One region of the Cellulosimicrobium sp. EB106-03-01-XG111 genome, then DNA from elsewhere that is predicted to be linked to it. Evidence: riboswitches for the same ligand, from Rfam matches in the RefSeq annotation. Region 1 holds a riboswitch; each other region holds the start of a gene.
What was found. Region 1 has a riboswitch for S-adenosylmethionine ahead of AC3WT4_RS07990 (aminotransferase class V-fold PLP-dependent enzyme). Riboswitches for the same ligand answer to the same signal wherever they lie in the genome.
Positions count from the first base shown of each region.

Region 2: another riboswitch for S-adenosylmethionine. It lies ahead of AC3WT4_RS17755 (NAD(P)H-dependent oxidoreductase); the one in region 1 lies ahead of AC3WT4_RS07990 (aminotransferase class V-fold PLP-dependent enzyme).
Region 3: another riboswitch for S-adenosylmethionine. It lies ahead of AC3WT4_RS00230 (methylenetetrahydrofolate reductase); the one in region 1 lies ahead of AC3WT4_RS07990 (aminotransferase class V-fold PLP-dependent enzyme).

Region 1 is NZ_JBYTEQ010000006.1:200,211-202,465, forward strand. It holds gene AC3WT4_RS07985 (RNA-directed DNA polymerase) at 1-1,004, shown strand, start outside; SAM riboswitch class IV at 1,124-1,239, shown strand; gene AC3WT4_RS07990 (aminotransferase class V-fold PLP-dependent enzyme) at 1,273-2,255, shown strand, end outside.
Region 2 is NZ_JBYTEQ010000026.1:398-2,652, reverse strand. It holds gene gdhA (NADP-specific glutamate dehydrogenase) at 1-1,050, opposite strand, end outside; SAM riboswitch class IV at 1,288-1,390, shown strand; gene AC3WT4_RS17755 (NAD(P)H-dependent oxidoreductase) at 1,445-2,044, shown strand; gene AC3WT4_RS17750 (flavin reductase family protein) at 2,041-2,255, shown strand, end outside.
Region 3 is NZ_JBYTEQ010000001.1:51,897-54,151, forward strand. It holds gene AC3WT4_RS00230 (methylenetetrahydrofolate reductase) at 1-1,054, opposite strand, end outside; SAM riboswitch class I at 1,060-1,162, opposite strand; gene AC3WT4_RS00235 (sodium/solute symporter) at 1,374-2,255, opposite strand, start outside.

The DNA.
Region 1 (2,255 bases):
TGCTAGAGGGATTCGATAGGAATGCCCATCGAACGGGCATACCGCAACGTTCTTTCGCATCTGCTGTTCTGGCCAACATGTACGTGTCGTCGTTGGACGATGTGCTTGAGGGCCACTCCTCAAGCATCATGGAACTTGTCGTGCGCGGAACGAAGGGGGCGAACCCGCGAACAAGTTGGACGCGCTGGATGGATGACATTTGGCTTTTCGGGGATGACGGAGCGTCGATGCGGTCGGCCCAACTCGAATTGCAGTCCACGGCGCGGTCGTTGGGACTCCATGCAAACAGCGCAAAGACAAGGCTCCTGGAAGGTCCAGAGGTTTGGGAGCGCGCGATGCAGATCGAACACAGTGCAATCGATGAGGCGCTCGATTCGAAGGCGGATGAGGGGCCACTCGAGGAACTCGTGGATCGTCTATTTGAGGAGCCAGCCGTCGCGGGAAGGACGAGCCTCAAGTTTGCGGCTAATCGCATGCTAAAGCATGGCTCCAGCTACCGTGTGATTGATATGCTTGATGCATGCGTCGAGATGCCGCACGGTGCGGACATCCTTGGTCCGCTATTCAGAGAGAACTTTGTTCAGGCGAGCTTGCAGGATTGGCTCGTGGAACATTCGAGGTCCGAATGGGCTGCTTTCGAGTGGTCTACAGCACACTACCTGCGAATGATTTCGCCTAACATTAGGCCGCGAAAGAACATGATCGAACTCGTGGAGTCGCTGGTAAGCGAACCGGCGACATCGGCCCCACTGCTCGCCATGGCCGCTCACCGCTTAGCCTGCTGGGACCCCGACAAATTGCGCGGTGCAGCCCGCGCTTCGATGCCCCACTGTCATCAACCTCTAAGCCGGCGAATCCTCGCGTTCTGCGCGCTCGCGTCAAATGAGGCACGCACGGTGGTCAGGGATTGGCTAAAGCAGGAGGAGGAGAACCTGCTAGCCCTCAAGGTACTCGAGAATTCAAATTATGGCCTTCCCAAAATCTCGAAATTTTACAGCGCGTGAGTCCGGCGGCCCTCGGCGTGCAGTGACCGTGGGCCGCGACGTCGCGAGAGAGCGTCCACCATGCGGACTGCCCTGACCACGGGTTGACACGGAGTGCCGCCGCGCACATCCTGGACGCAGGTCATGAGTGCCAGCGCGAAACCCCGGTTTGCTGGCCGGCAACCCTCCTCTCGCGGCGGGGTGCCCCGGGTGACGACCAGGCCGCACGCCGACCGGCGGGCGGCAAGCGCGGGGAGGTTCTCCCCGGACGACCCTGGAGGACTGTGCCATGACTGCTCTCGCGGACGTCTCGTGTCCCACCGACGCCCCGGCCCCTGACCTCGCGGCGCTCGCCGACGCGCCCGCGCTCCTGCCCGTCGTCGGCGGGGACACGCTCGTCCCGCTCGTCGACGGCCGCAGCGTCCCGTACGCGAACCTCGACGTCGCGGCGTCGGCCCCGGCGCTGCGCTCGGTCGCGGACCGCGTGACCGAGGTGCTGCCGCTCTACGCGAGCGTGCACCGCGGCGCGGGCTACCTGTCGCAGGTCTCCACGGCGCTCTACGAGGCGTCGCGCCGCACGATCGGCACGTTCGTCGGCGCGCGCGAGGACGACGTCACGGTCGTCACGCGCAACACCACCGACTCGCTCAACCTGCTCGCGGGCTGCGTCCCGGCGAACGCGGACGGCACGCCCGCGCGCGTGCTCGTCCTCGACGTCGAGCACCACGCGAACCTGCTGCCGTGGCAGCGCGCCGGGGGCGCGACGGTCCTCGCGGGCGGCGCGTCCGTCGCGGAGACGCTCTCGGGCCTGCGCACCGAGCTCGCGCGCTTCCCGTACGCGCTCGTCGCCGTGACCGGCGCGTCCAACGTCACGGGCGAGTCCCTGCCGATCACCGAGGTCGTCCGCGCCGCGCACGACGCTGGCGCGCGCGTCGTGCTCGACGGCGCCCAGCTCGTCCCGCACCGCGGGTTCTCGCTCGCCGCGTCGGGCGCCGACTACGTCGCGTTCTCGGGGCACAAGACCTACGCGCCGTTCGGCGCGGGCGCGCTCGTCGGGCGTCGTGACTGGCTCGACGCGGGCACCCCCTACCTCGCGGGCGGCGGCGCCGTGCGCCAGGTCGCGGTGACCGGGACCCAGTGGCAGACGGCGCCCGCGCGCCACGAGGCCGGCTCGCCGAACGTGGTGGGTGCCGCGGCGCTCGCGGCGGCGTGCGACGCGCTCGCCGCGCTCGACCCGGCCGACCTGCACGCGCACGAGGCGGCGCTGCGCGC
Region 2 (2,255 bases), on a different contig from region 1:
CGGCGTCGTCGGCATGTTGGCGCCCTCGGCGACCGCGACGACGCCGTTCGCGACGAGCTGCTTGGCCGCCGCCTCGTCGAGCTCGTTCTGCGTCGCGCACGGGAGCGCGACGTCGCACGGCACGTCCCAGATGGACCCGTCGGTGACGACGCGGGCCCCGGGCCGGCGCGCGGCGTAGTCGGCGACGCGCCCGCGCTCGACCTCCTTGATCTGGCGCAGGAGCTCGAGGTCGACCCCGGCCTCGTCGACGACGTAGCCCGACGAGTCGGAGAACGCGACCACGTTCGCGCCGAGCTGCTGCGCCTTGGCCGTCGCGTAGATCGCGACGTTGCCGGAGCCCGAGACGACGACGCGGCGCCCGTCGAGCGCCTGCCCGCGCGTCTCCAGCATGTTCTGCGCGAAGAGGACCGTGCCGTAGCCCGTGGCCTCCGTGCGGACGAGCGAGCCGCCCCACGAGATGCCCTTGCCCGTGAGGACGCCGGACTCGTAGCGGTTGGTGATGCGCTTGTACTGCCCGAAGAGGTAGCCGATCTCGCGGCCGCCCACGCCGATGTCGCCCGCGGGGACGTCCGTGTTCTCGCCGATGTGGCGGTAGAGCTCGGTCATGAACGACTGGCAGAACCGCATGACCTCGCCGTCGGACCGCCCGCGCGGGTCGAAGTCGGAGCCGCCCTTGCCGCCGCCGATGGGCATGCCCGTGAGCGAGTTCTTGAAGATCTGCTCGAAGCCGAGGAACTTCACGATGCCGAGGTAGACCGACGGGTGGAACCGCAGGCCGCCCTTGTACGGGCCGAGCGCCGAGTTGAACTCGACGCGGAAGCCGCGGTTGATCTGCACGCGCCCGGTGTCGTCCACCCACGGGACCCGGAAGATGATCTGGCGCTCCGGCTCGCACACGCGCTCGAGGACGGCGGCCTCGACGTAGCGCGGGTGCTTGCGCAGCACGGGGCCGAGCGAGTCGAAGACCTCGCGCACGGCCTGGTGGAACTCGGCCTCGCCGGGGTTGCGACGCAGGACCTCGTCGTAGACGGACTGCAGTCGGCTGTCCATGGGTACTCCTCGTCTGACGCGGGCGGAACTCCTGCTGACGGTACGCCTGTGCCAGAAGCTCCCGTCACACCGTCTCACTCCGCGCGCACCGGCACGGGCGGCCGCGGAGCCGGGTCGGCCCGCACGAGGCGGCACCGGGCGGCACGAGGGGCACCGGCGACGACACATCCGTCCACCCACTGAGAAACCCTACCGATCCGGTGCAGTTTCCCGAGGCGGTTGCTATACCCGTCCCCAGGTCACGAGCGCCAGCGCCAAGCCCCGGCTCGCTGGCCGGCAACCCCCTGTCACGGCGGGGTGCTCCGGGAGATGACCAGGCCGGGCCCGGCCTGCCCCGCCACCGGCGAGGACGGCCCGCACGGCAAGCGTGATCGACGACTACTGCGAGGTGCACATGACCCACCACCCCACCCACCCGACGGTGCTCGCCGTCTCGGGCAACCCGCGGCCCGGCTCGCGCACGCTCGGCGCCGCCGAGACGGTCGCGCGCCGCGTCGCCGACGTCCTCGGCACGGCCGACGTCGCCACGGTCGACCTGGCGTCGTTCGCCGCCGAGGTGCTCGCCGCCGACCACCCGGCGGCCGACGTCGCCCGCGCGCAGCTCGCCCGGGCGACGGTCGCCGTCGTGGCGACCCCGGTCTACAAGGCGTCGTACACCGGGCTGCTCAAGGCCTTCCTCGACCTCTACGGCCCCGACGGGCTCGCGGGCGTCGTCGTGGTCCCGCTCGTCGTGTCGGGGAACCCGGCGCACGCGCTCGTCGGGGAGGTGCACCTGCGGCCCGTGCTCGTCGAGCTCGGCGCCGTCGTCCCGACCCGGTCGCTCACGGTCACCGAGCCGCAGCTCGCGGACCTGGGGCCGGTCGTGGACGCGTGGCTCGCGCGCGAGGGCGACGCCCTGCGCCGCGCCACGGCACCGCTCCCCCCGGCGGGGGACCTCCCGTCGGCCCGCACCGACGAGGCCGTCGCGGACGCGTTCGCGGGGGTGGCCCGATGACCGCCGAGCTCACCCACCTGGAGGCCCTCCTGGCCGAGCAGGACGAGCCCCAGCTCTCCCCCGACGAGTACAAGGCCGTGTTCCGCGGCCACCCCGCGGGCGTCGCCGTCGTCGCGCTCGAGCACGGCGACCGCCTCGTCGGCTTCACCGCGACGTCCGTCATCTCCGTCTCGGCCGCGCCCCCGCTGCTCGTGTTCTCGCTCGCGTCCAC
Region 3 (2,255 bases), on a different contig from region 1:
GCGCGCCGTGCGTGGCGGCGCTCGTCGTGGGCAGGGAGGTGCCGGTGACCCACGGCCCGCTGGCCAGGTCCGGGACGAGCGGGGCGGCGGCGGCGCTGGCGCCGCCCCCGGTCCCGCCCGACCCGCCGCCGAGGTGGACACCCTCGAGCAGGTCAAGAGCGGCGCGGTGCTTGTTGAACGTGTACACGTGCAGACCGGGCGTGCCCGCGTCGAGGACGCGCTGCGCGAGGTCGACCGAGTACGCGATCCCGTAGGCGTGCTGCGCCTCCGGGTCGGGCAGGGCGTCGAGCGCGTCCAGCAGGTGCTGGGGCGCGCGCACGCCCGTGAGCTCCTCGACGCGACGGAGCCGCGCGGGCTCCGTCGTGGGCAGCAGCCCGGCGAGGATGGGGATCGTCACGCCGGCCGCACGGGCCTCGGCGACGAAGTCGGTGTACGACGACGCGTCGTAGAAGAGCTGCGTGATCGCGAAGCTCGCGCCGGCCTGCTGCTTCTGCCACAGGCGGCGCACCTCCTGGGTGCGGCTCGTGCCGGCGGCGGGGTTGCCGTCGCAGAACGTCGCGACGGCGATCGTCAGCGGCCGGGCCGCGCCGCGCAGCGCGACGGCCGGGTCGGACGCGCAGCGCGACGCCTCGACCTCGCGCAGCAGGGCGACGAGCTCGGTCGACGACCGGACGCCGTCGGGCGCGGGCTGCCAGTCCGGCTGGTCACGCGGCGGGTCGCCTCGCAGCGCGAGGAAGCTCCGCACGCCCTCGTCGAGGAAGTCGGTGATGACCGACTCCACGTCCTCGCGCGACGCCCCGACGCACGTGAGGTGCGCGATCGGCAGCACGGGCGTGCCCTGGAGCAGCCGTCCCACGACCTGGCGCGCGGTCGCGCGGTCGGTGCCCGCCGCGCCGTACGTCACGGACACGAAGTCGGGGTGCGTCGCGACGAGACGGCGTGCCGTCTCCCAGAACTTCGGGGCCGCGTCCGGTCGGCGCGGGGGCATGAGCTCGAACGACACCGTCGGCCGCGGACGGCCCGGACGGTGCGCGAAGGGTGCCTCTGAGGTCATGCGTCACTCCATCGACCCTGGCGTTAGCACCTTTGTCCTCGGGAGGCTTCCGTCGGCGGGTTGCTGCGGTGTCGTCGAGCCAGGACTCTCGACCGCTCTGGATGGTTGCCACGATCCTACGACCCATCCGACATGCGGTCGAGAGCGCCCGCCAGGTGAGATGCGGAGGGATCAGTCGGAGGCGTACCGACGTCCCGCGCTACAGATCGCAGTCTCTCTACGCGACGAATTTCAGGTTTCCTCCGCTACAGATCTCAGGTGCTCGAGCGATGTCCCAGACGCCGAGCGTGGCGACGGGTCGTCGTCGGCCTTCCGGGTCTCAAGCCCGCCGGCGCTCGGGCACATGCAGACGCCGGAGGAACCGGTCGGTGCGCAGCGGCGGGCCGCGCCGGTCGAGGAGCGACACGACGACGACGGTCGCCGTCGCGAGCGGGATGGTCCAGGCGGCGGGCTGGGCGAGCAGGGCGCGCACGACGCCGGGGACGCCGTCGGCCGTGTCGCCGGACGGTCTCCCGTACCCCGTGGCGACGAGCGCGGACGACGCGAGCAGCGCCGTCGCGCACAGGACGGCCCCCACGACCATGCCCGCCACCGCGCCGCGCGCGGTGAGGCCGCGCCACCAGACGCCGAGCAGGATGACGGGGGACAAGGCGGACGCGGCGAAGACGAACACCGTCCCGACGCTCGTCACGAGGCCCTGCGGGATGGTGACGAGCGCGAACGCGAGCGGGATGAGCGTGCACGCGACCGCCGACCACCGGAAGGACCGCACGGTGCCGCCGAACAGGTCCTGGCTCACGACGCCCGCCAGCGCTACCACGAGCCCGGACGACGTCCCGAGGAACGCGGCGAACGCCCCGGCGACGACGAGCGCGGCGAGCAGCTCGCCGCCGAGCCCGGGCACGAGGCGGGTCGGCAGCGTGAGGACGACGGTGTCCGCGACGCCGGGCGCCGCGAGGTCGGGCGCGACGACCCGCGCCACGAGCCCGAGCGTGCTCGACACCATGTAGAACACGCTGATCATGACGAGCACGACGACGGTCGTGCGGCGGGCCGAGCCGCCGTCGGGCGAGGTGTAGAAGCGCACGAGGACGTGCGGCAGGCCGGTCGTGCCGAGCAGCAGGGCGAGCAGGAGCGAGACGGTCGCGTAGGCGTCGAGGCCGCCCGGCCCGGCCTCGTGGGGGAACACGGCGGCGGGGTC